3 regions of the Acidovorax sp. DMC1 genome follow, and region 3 is predicted to be linked to each of the others. Evidence: predicted binding sites of a transcription regulator. Region 3 holds the regulator's gene; each other region holds the start of a gene.
What was found. The regulator FliA, encoded in region 3, starts transcription of late flagellar genes. The targets are predictions, from matches to a motif close to CTAAAGTTTNNNNNNNNNNNGCCGNTA.
Positions count from the first base shown of each region.

Region 1 (3,271 bases), on a different contig from region 3:
CCGTTCGCCTGGACCGAGCTGTTCGCCAGCCACATCAACGGCGAGCCGCAGGCCAACTACTACCGCTGGCTGGCGCTGACCTACGTGACCACGCTGACCACCCACCCAGCGCTGAGCCTGCCGTGCGGGCTGGACGACGCTGGCATGCCGTTTGGCCTGCAGATCGTGGGCCGCTTCCGCGCCGACCGGCACACGCTGGGTGTGGGGCATGCGCTGGAGCAGGCGTTCAAGGGCATTGCAGGGCTGGCACGGCCCCGGCCCGACATCGCCAAGCTGAAGCAGACGCGCGCCGAACCTGCGCTGACCTCCATCGTGACCGTGGCACCGGACCCCCGCGACGCCCGCACCCTGCCGCGCGACGACCGTGCGGCATCGGCTGCGCAGGTGTCGGCGGTTTGAACAGGAGACACCGACCATGCAAACCGTAGACACCATCGTGATTGGCGCGGGCATTGCCGGGGCCTCCGTGGCCTGGCAACTGGTACAGCCCGGCGCCGCAGGGCAGGGCGCCAGCGTGCTGCTGCTGGAGCGTGAATCGCAGCCCGGTTATCACACCACCGGCCGCTCGGCCGCGCTCTACATGGCGACCTATGGCACGCCCAACATCCAGGCGCTGACCCGGGCCAGCCGCGCGTTCTACGATGCGCCGCCGCCTGAATTTGGCGCCGACCCCATCCTCTCGCCCCGGGGCGTGGTCTATGTGGCTGGGCCGGATCAGCTGGACTTGCTGGAACAAACCTACGAGGAAGCGCGCTCCACCTCGCCCAATGTGCAGTGGGTGGAGCAGGCCGAGCTGCTGGCGATGCTGCCCTGCCTGAAGCCCGAGGCCGTGGCCGCCGGCATGAGCGAGCCCGAGGCGGCCGATATTGATGTGAACGCCCTGCACCAGGGCTACCTGCGCGGCCTGCGCCAGCGCGGCGGCCAGGTGCTGACCCACGCCGAGGTGACGGCCGTGCGCCGTGACGGCGACGTGTGGCAGGTGACGCTGGCCGACGGGCGGGTGTTTGCCGCCCCCACCATCGTCAACGCTGCGGGTGCCTGGGCCGATGTAGTGGCAGGCCTTGCGGGTGTGCCGCCGATCGGGCTGGAGCCACGCCGCCGCACGGCGTTCACCTTCCCGGTGCCCGAGGGCATGGACGCTACCCATTGGCCCGCCGTGATCGGCATTGACGAAAGCTTCTACTTCAAGCCCGACGCAGGGCAACTGCTGGGCTCACCGGCCAATGCCGACCCCACGCACCCGCACGATGTGGTGCCCGAGGAGCTGGACGTGGCCACCGGGATTTATCACATCGAGGAAATGACCCGGTTCCAGATACGCCGCCCATCGCACACCTGGGCCGGGTTGCGCTCGTTTGTGCGGGATGGCGACATGGTGATTGGCTGGGACAACCATGTGCCCGGCTTCTTCTGGCTGGCCGGGCAGGGCGGATATGGGATTCAGAGCGCGGCGGGCGCCTCGTTGCTGGCGCGGCAGCTGCTGCGCTGCGAGCCGCTGGCCGGGGAGTTGGTGCGCGAGGGCGTGGGGGTGGAAGGGCTGTCGCCCGCGCGTTTGCGCTGAGCCGCCAGGGCCGAGAGAGAGGGGGGGCTCAGCCCCTCAGGCGAACGTGTTGACGTTGGTCCCCAGCGTACCGCTGGTGGCCAGCTGAGGCTGGGGCATGGACTGCTGCATGGCGTCGATCATGGTGGCGGCCGACACGGCCTGCATGTCCAGCTCCTTTTTCAGCACCACCATGTTCAGGGCGTCGGACGTCTTGGCGCTGGCCAGGCTGGTAGCGGTGTTGACGATGCTGTTGGTCAGGGCGACGTCCATGGTGACTCCTTGGGGCAATGGTGGTTTATCGGCACTACAAAAGCGAGCTTGAGGGTTGTTACATGTGCAGGGGGCGGTGAAGCTGCGCTGTTCTGCATTGCCTTAGTCCAGCGCAGGCACCCCCAGGGCTGGGCAGGCGGCCAAGTCGGAGGTGCGGGCGTTTGGCAACTGTCGGGCTGCGTCGCGCAAGGCGGTGCGCAGGCCTTCTTCCAGCGTGGGGTGGTAGAACGGCATGCCCAAAAGATCATGCACGGTCAGCTGCTGCTGCACAGCCAGGGCCAGCAGGTGGGCGAGGTGCTCGCCATCGGGGGCGCACAACTCGGCACCCAGCAGGCGACCACTCGTATGGTCGGCATAAACGCACAGGCGTCCCAGGTTGCGCTGCGCGGTGCGGGCGCGGCCCTGGTTTGCGTAGCTGGCGGTGCCAGTGATGGTGCTGTGCGGGTCCATGTCGGCCACACGCGGCCCCACCACCGCCACGTTGGGGTCGGCGAACACGATGGAGAGCAAGGTGCGGCGCCGAAAGCGCGTGGGCGTGGGGGTCAGGGCGTTCATGCCTGCAATGTGGCCTTCATCGGCCGCCTCGTGCAGCAACGGGGTGTGGGTGTTGGCGTCGCCCGCCAAAAACACCGGCAGGTCTCCAATCTGCTGGGTTTGCGGGTCTACGGTGGGCAAGCCGCGCGCATCCAGGGGCACGCCCAGCGTCTCCAGGCCCAGGTGTTCGATGTTGGGCACCCGGCCCATCGCGGCGATGACCTGGTCCACCACCACGCGGTTGGCGCCACTCGCCACCTCGATGCCTCCGGGCACCTCGCGCAACTGCGCCTCGGCGCCCATGTGCAGGACCATGTCTTGTTTCAGCAGAGCGGCCAGCTCGGCGTTGAGCGTAGGATCGCTCAGCCCGGCCAGCGTGTGGCCGGTGGTGAATGCCGCCACCTCCAAGCCCAGCCGCGCCAGGGCTTGCGACAGCTCCACCCCGATCGGTCCCATGCCAATCACTGCAACGCGGGGGCCGAGACTGGGTTGCTCGAACAAGGTGTCGGTGGTGAGCATGCGGTCGCCAAACGCCAGCCATTCATCGGGCACGCGGGGGCGTGACCCCGTGGCGATGATGATGCTGCGTGTGGCGTAAGCCGTGCCGTCGATGTCCACCGCACGTGGCCCCAGCAGCGTTGCACGCCCTGACCTCTGGGCGCTGCCCAGCCCGTTGGTGGCCTGGGTGGCTCCTGCCACGAAGTCATCTCGCAGTGCGCGCACGCGCTGCAGCACGGCAGGCAGGTCGGCGGTCAGACCACTCGCGCCGCGCAGACCGAATTCTTCAAAGGTGTGGCGGCGGTGGAAGGCGTTGGCTGCCTCGATCAGCGCTTTGGACGGCATGCAGCCCACGCGCGCGCAGGTGGTGCCCCAGGGGCCTTCGTTCACGATGAGGTAGCGGTCGGTGCGCTTGCGCACTTCGCG
Region 1 is NZ_JBQUYO010000002.1:249,619-252,889, reverse strand. Features, by position in the region: gene ACT531_RS05595 (amidase) at 1-399, shown strand, start outside; gene ACT531_RS05590 (NAD(P)/FAD-dependent oxidoreductase) at 416-1,561, shown strand; gene ACT531_RS05585 (YjfB family protein) at 1,598-1,813, opposite strand; gene ACT531_RS05580 (dihydrolipoyl dehydrogenase) at 1,916-3,271, opposite strand, start outside.
Region 1: the regulator FliA is predicted to act here: its motif matches at 1,840-1,866, upstream of ACT531_RS05585 (YjfB family protein).

Region 2 (3,271 bases), on a different contig from region 3:
GGATGGGGTGTGGGTGTCTGGCGTGTCCATGGGGCCAAGTCCTTGAAAAGAGTGACAGGACTGCCTTGACGAACGAGACATGCCAGGCGTGACATCCCCTGCGCTGGCGCATTCAAAAATGCGCTGCACGGAGCCGAGGCACCGGCTGCTCCGCTAAGTGCCCCTTTGGAGTGTTCAGCCCACCGCCACGCGCTGCCCCGGTGCGATGGTCGGGGGCGCCGCGTTCAGCGTCTCGATGGCAAACCCCGCCGCCGCCTTGTAGCGGGCCATGAAACCCTCGCGTTCCTCGCGCGGCAGCACGTCGTCGATGTGGTCGAACACCCCGCCGCAGCGCTCGTCCACCAGCCCCAGCAGGCCAAAGGGCCCAGAACCCCGGTTGCGCAGCACCAGCGCAGAGATGTCCTTGCACAGCTTGTCGTCGTAGGCGCGCAGCGCCTGCGGGCCCACGCCATGCGCAATCAGCTGCGCGCCCAGCACGCGCGCATCCACGATGGCCTGGCTGGCCCCGTTGGAGCCCACGGGGTACATCACATGCGCCGCATCGCCCAGCAGCGCCACGCGGCCGTCTACCCAGGTGGGCACCGGGTCGCGGTCGATCATGGGGTATTCAAAAATGTCCTTGGCACCGCGCAGCATGGCGGGCACGTCCAGCCAGCTGTAGTTCCAGCCGTCAAAGTGGTGGATGAACTCCTCCAGCGCCACGCGCCGGTTCCAGTCGCCGTGCTGCCAGCCGCCCTGGTTGTCCACCGTGATCTCGGCAATCCAGTTGATGGTGGCCAGCCCTGTGGTCGGGTCGGGTGGCGTGATGGGGTAGAACACCACGCGGTGCCGCAGCGAGCCCACGCCCACAAACGACGCGCCCGTGCGCACCGGCACCCCCGGCGTGGTGCCCCGCCACATGATGGCGCCACCCCACTGGATGGGGGGCTGCGTGGGGTGCATTTGCGCCCGCACGGCCGAGTGCAGGCCGTCGGCCGCAATCAGCAGCGAGCCCGCTACTTCGCGTTGCGTGCCGTCGCGTGTTTCGACGATGGCGGTGACGCCATTCGCATCCTGCCGGTAGCCCACCACACGTTGCCCCAGCTGCACGGCGTTGTCGCCCAGGCGGGCTTTGACGGCGTGGTACAGCATCATCTGCAGCTGACCCCGGTGCACCGAATACTGCGGCCAGTGGTAGCCCGCCTCCAGGCCGCGCGGCTCGGCATACACCTCGTTCCCGTTGCGGCCCACCAGCGCCCATTCGCGTGCCTGCAGGCCAATGGTGTCCAGCACGTCGTTGCCAAACCCCAGGTCGTGCAGTTCGCGCACGGCGTTGGGCTGCAGGTTGATGCCCACGCCCAGCGGCTGCAGTTCCGGCACCGTTTCAAAGACGATGCAGGGCACGCCGATCTGGTGCAGGGTGAGGGCGGTGGCCATGCCACCAATGCCACCCCCGGCGATCAGCACGGGGTGGGCGGAAGAAGGGTGTGAAGTAGTGGGTGCGCCAGACATGCCGAGATTGTCCATGCAATAGCGGGTGGAGCTTGTCGCGGACGCCGCAGGCCCATGCGGCGCCGGACGCATGCCGGGGGCGGTGTGCTGCAGGTTGGCAGCCTCCTCACCAAGCCCTACTGCTCAGGCGTAGGTATCGACGTTGTTGCCCAGCCCAGCAGATGGAGTCTTTGCCGCCTGGGTCTTCTTTTGCTGCGCGGCATTGGCCGCCGCCTCTTCGGCCTTCGCCACCTGGGACAGTTGTTGCTCTTGCTGTTGCGCGCGCTGTATCGCCGTAATCTGGGCTTGCACCATCTGGATCTGCGCCTGCAGCAGTTTGGCCTTCTCTTGTTTGGCCTTGGCGTCCATGTCGGAACTGACTACGCCCTTGAGTTCCTCCGTCAGCTCGCGCAGCTGCTTTTGCAGCTTGGCGATGTCGCTGCTGCCGCTGGAGGAAGAAGGTTTGACGGAGGTGGTGCTGGCAACTTGCATCCCTGGTTATCGGCAAGACGCAGGGAAAGTTGACGGTCCCTTCGCAAAGCGGGCTCTTGAACTGAGCGCCGCCACCCCATGCCGAACCAGGGTCTGCCGATGTACGGCTTGCCGCAGCCTGTGGCACCATGCCCCGATGCAGAACGATGAACACCTGATGGCGCTGGTGAACGCCAACCGCAGTACCCTGCTGCGCGCCGCTACGCGCCTGCTGGGTCCTGCCGAGGCCGAGGACGCCGTGCAGGACGCCTACGTGCGTGCGCTGGAGGCCCAGGCCCCGGCGCTCAATGCGGCCCAGGCGTGGCTGTTGACGGTGGTGCGCAACCTGGCCATCGACCGCCTGCGGCGGCGCCAGTGGATGGCCCAATGGCTGACCGAAGCCACGCGGACCGCGCATGGCGATGTTGCCGATTCGGTCGTGCCCTCGGCAGAGGCCGATGCCGCGCTGGCGCAGCAAGCCACGCTCGCATTGCGGCGGCTGGCGGCGTGCGTCACGCCCATGGAGGGCGCCGCAGTGCTGCTGCATGCGGTGTTCGATGCCAGCCATGCCGAGCTGGCACAGGCCACCGGCCGGACGGAAGCGGCCAGCCGTCAGCAATTGCGCCGCGCATTGCAGCGCCTGCGGCAAGCCGAAGCGCAGGCCCGCCACGGTGATGAACGCGGTGAACCCAGTGACGGCGACCCGGCGGTGCTGCGCCTTTATCTGCAGTCTTTGCAACTACGGGACCCGCAGGCCCTGTGGGCCCTGCTGCGCCAGCCGCCCGTGAGTGCGATGGCGACGCAGCGCTCCGTGCAACCCGTACCACCGCGTGCCTCGCGCGCACCGGCCACGGTGGGTGGGGTGGTTCAGGTGGGCGGGCAACTGGGGTTGGTGCTCACGCTCGACGGCGTGACACTGTGCGTGTTGCCCCTGGGGCCCTGCGCCGAGCTGGCCCAAGACATCGTGGTGGCCTAGCCGACCCACCGGCACAGCAGCAAGAGCCCGCCCGGCAGCACTCAGGAAGGACGTTCGCAACATCATGGCCTCCCAGACCACCCCCACGTTCTTCGCCACCCCCCAGGCATTTCGCCAGTGGCTGGAGCGCCATGCGGCCAGCGCGCCGGAGTTGCTGGTGGGTTTTCACAAAGTGGGCTCGGGCCGCCCCAGCATGGGCTGGTCGGAGTCCGTGGACGAAGCCCTGTGCTTTGGCTGGATCGATGGCATCCGGCGGCGCATTGACGAGCACACGTATTCGATTCGCTTCACGCCGCGCAAGCCGTCGTCGATCTGGAGTGCGGTCAACATCGCCAAGGTGGAGCAGTTGCAGGC
Region 2 is NZ_JBQUYO010000007.1:224,495-227,765, forward strand. Features, by position in the region: gene ACT531_RS15885 (ATP-dependent Clp protease proteolytic subunit) at 1-30, opposite strand, end outside; gene ACT531_RS15890 (flavin-dependent oxidoreductase) at 175-1,491, opposite strand; gene ACT531_RS15895 (FlxA-like family protein) at 1,615-1,962, opposite strand; gene ACT531_RS15900 (RNA polymerase sigma factor) at 2,099-2,917, shown strand; gene ACT531_RS15905 (YdeI/OmpD-associated family protein) at 2,982-3,271, shown strand, end outside.
Region 2: the regulator FliA is predicted to act here: its motif matches at 1,970-1,996, upstream of ACT531_RS15895 (FlxA-like family protein).

Region 3 (3,271 bases):
CATGGAATGACGGTGCCAGCCTGAACCTGGGCGCCACTGCGTCTTCGCTCGCAGTGATTCCGGCGGCCAAGGGGCTGCAGCATCTGAGCCGCAAGGCCGGTGACACCGCCCGATCGCCTATGGAAAGCCTGTTGCCCTACTTCAGAACCTACGGTCTGATGGTGATTCACGCACCGGCGGCCACCCTGGGGCCCCTGCTCACCCACACGGCCACGGTGCCGCTGGTGGTCATGGGCAGCGGCGCAGCCGGGGTGATGACGAGCTACAAGAGCCTCAAGCAGATCGCGCTGCACACGGGCTTGCCCTGCATGGTGGCAGCCTTGCTGCACAGCAACACGGCCGCCGAACGCCGCAAGGCCCAGTCCCAGTTGATGACCCTGCAGGCCTGCGCCGAACGCCATCTGGGCGGCCCCATTCGCACCACCACCATTGCCACGCAGAACCCCCAGGATCTTCAGCGTCTGGCCTTGCAACTGCTGGAAAATGCGGGCACCATGAACGGAGCGCTGGCTGCGCTGACACCCAGCAACTTGACAGGCATGCCTGCGCATTTTGTCCGGAGCCACTGACCAGAGCCTGTGATGCACCTCTACGTACCCACGTTGACCCGCACTGCCCCCAACGGTCTGGCCAGTCGCCAGCCCCGCGAGGCGGATGAAGTTCGGGTGATGGCACCCCCAAGCGGCTCCAGAACAAGATCGCATACCCGCCCTACCAGTGCATAACACCCTCTCTATGTACACCGCCAAAGGCCAGCTTGATCGCGATGCCATGATCCGCCAGCATGTACCGCTGGTCCGGAGGATTGCGCACCACATGATCGCCAAGCTGCCTCCCAATGTCGAACTGGATGACTTGATCCAGGTCGGCATGATGGGGCTGGCCGAAGCCCTGTCGCGCTATGAAGTGGCGCAGGGCGTGCAGTTTGAAACCTTTGCCACCCAGCGCATCCGGGGCGCCATGCTCGACGAGTTGCGCGAGGGCGACTGGATGAGCCGCAGCTCGCGCAAGAGCCAGAAAGACATTGAACACGCTGTGCACCGGCTGGAGCAAAAGCTGGGACGCAGCCCGCTGGAGTCCGAAATAGCCGGCGAAATGGGCATGAGCCTGGCGGACTACCAGAACCTGCTGGGCAAGGTGCGCGGTACCCAGCTGGTGTACCTGGAAGACATGACGCATGGCAACGACGACGAGGACGGGTTTCTGGACCGTCATGTTGCCGACAGCGCGGCCGACCCGGTGGAGTTGCTGCGCGATCAGCGGCTCAAGACGTCACTGGTCAACGCCATCAAGACCCTGCCGGAACGGGAACAGCACATCATGGGCATGTACTACGAACACGACATGAACCTCAAGGAAATTGCAGCCGTGCTGGGTGTGACCGAGTCTCGGGTGTGCCAGTTGCACAGCCAGTCGATTGCCCGCCTGCGTGCCAAGATGCGCGCACACTGAGCCCGCGCGTCGGGCCACGAGCCGGGCAACACAAGGCATTGCGGGGCCAACAGTTTGGATGGCTGCGCGGGCGGACACCTCTTGCGCCCCGGCCCGACCCTCCCTCAGAAAAGTCTTGGGTGCTCAGCCCGCAGAGCGGTAAATGCGCGCCACGCCTGGCGCAGCTCCCCGCGCGCCCAGGCCGTCCCCGTAGGTAGAAGCTGCATTGGACGGAGGCAACAAGCCTGCGGCCTGGCGGTCGGTGACGGCGGCCAACCGGGCCAGGCTGTCACGGTGCAAAGTCAGCATGGTGCGGATGGCATCCGCACGCTTCTGCAGCGAAGCCGGTAGCGGCATGCCACGCGCGGCGGCTTGTTCGAGCGCACGCGAGAAATCGGCCGCCGCATCGCGCAAGGCCGTACTGTGTTTTTCCAGAGAGAGGGGATCTGCCGCGAGAAGTGCGGCGGAGACTTGTTCGATCCGCTGTTCAACAGCTGAGAGAGATTCTTCCAGAGTCATGGCGCATTGTGCGATGAATTGCGCCCTCTAACAAAACGCAGATCAGCCCCGGGAGCGGGACAGGATCTCCTGGGCGTTGGACAGCAGTTTGTCGGCAATGGCTTCCGCGTCGACCGAAAACTCGCCCTTCTCGATGGCAGCGCGCACGGCCTTGACCTTGCCCGCATCAAAATCGGCCGTGCTGCGGGTGGCGGGGCTGAGAGCGCGGGCTGCGGTGGACACCGTGACGGGCACACCGGCGGATGACGCAACCAGTGCGTCTTTCGTGGCTCCTTCCGCAGCGCTGGCGGGAGCCTTGGCTTGCTTGGCAAGCCCCGTCGGCGGCAACCCGCCCGGCAGTTCCGGTGTTTGACCTATCTTCATCGCTCTCTCCACCACCCCGTTGGATGTGGGGCATCAGTAGCAATGTTTTCGACCCATTTGGCCCGGACTTTAGCCATTTATTACCGGGGCGTCATCACAGAGTGACGTCCACCGTCCCAGAATCGTTCACAGTTCCGCTCACGATACGCCCATTCTCCATGCGTACGCGCACAGTCTGTCCAGCGGAGCCCGCCGTCAACGCCTGGCCCGCCGAGCTGACCGCGTAGCCGGGCCCCTGGGCCACCACCTTGACCTGCGCACCTGCCTTGAACAGCAGCGGGACCCGCACCATGGCCTGGCGCACCGCCTGGCCCGCCACCAGCTGGCGAGCGGCGGTCTGACCCACCCACAGGTCGGGGTTGGCCAGGACGGGGGAGGCATCGGCCGCCCAATCCACCTCGGCCTCGGTGGCGTCGTTGGCAGTCAATACTGCGCCCGGCGCCACATTGTTCGTCAGCACCCAGGCGGGCCCAAACGCTTTGATGGTGACGGGTAAAAACACATTCCATGCGGTCGCGCCTTCCACACAGCGCAGCCCCAGGCGTGTACGGCCCCACAGGCGGGCACCCACAGGGAGATAAGGTTCAACGCGCGCGCAGGGCGCCAGCCGCAGGCGCGAATCCAGTGAGCCAACACTCACTTCCATGCGCAGCGGCAGTGCGGAGGACTGGTTGCGAGCCAAAGCATCGTCCAGCCAGCGCTGGGTGAGCGGACCGAGGTCTGCCGCAGGGTCCGCCGCCGACTGGGCATGAGCGACACCGGCAGTACCCAGCAGAACCCCGGCCACACTCCCAACCAAGCACAGCATGCGCAGCACAGCGCGGGCACGGGCCACCAGGGGCGAACGGGTCGCGCCGTGCAGTACAGCGCCGTGGCGGGCATGCATCAAAAGGGAAGGGGTGGACATGGGGGCCTCCTTGGGCATCGACGGGCCAGACTGCCCGCGCACAGTGCGCAG
Region 3 is NZ_JBQUYO010000008.1:236,276-239,546, reverse strand. Features, by position in the region: gene ACT531_RS17400 (hypothetical protein) at 1-569, shown strand, start outside; gene ACT531_RS17395 (RNA polymerase sigma factor FliA) at 736-1,452, shown strand; gene ACT531_RS17390 (hypothetical protein) at 1,576-1,950, opposite strand; gene flgM (flagellar biosynthesis anti-sigma factor FlgM) at 1,993-2,313, opposite strand; gene flgA (flagellar basal body P-ring formation chaperone FlgA) at 2,408-3,121, opposite strand.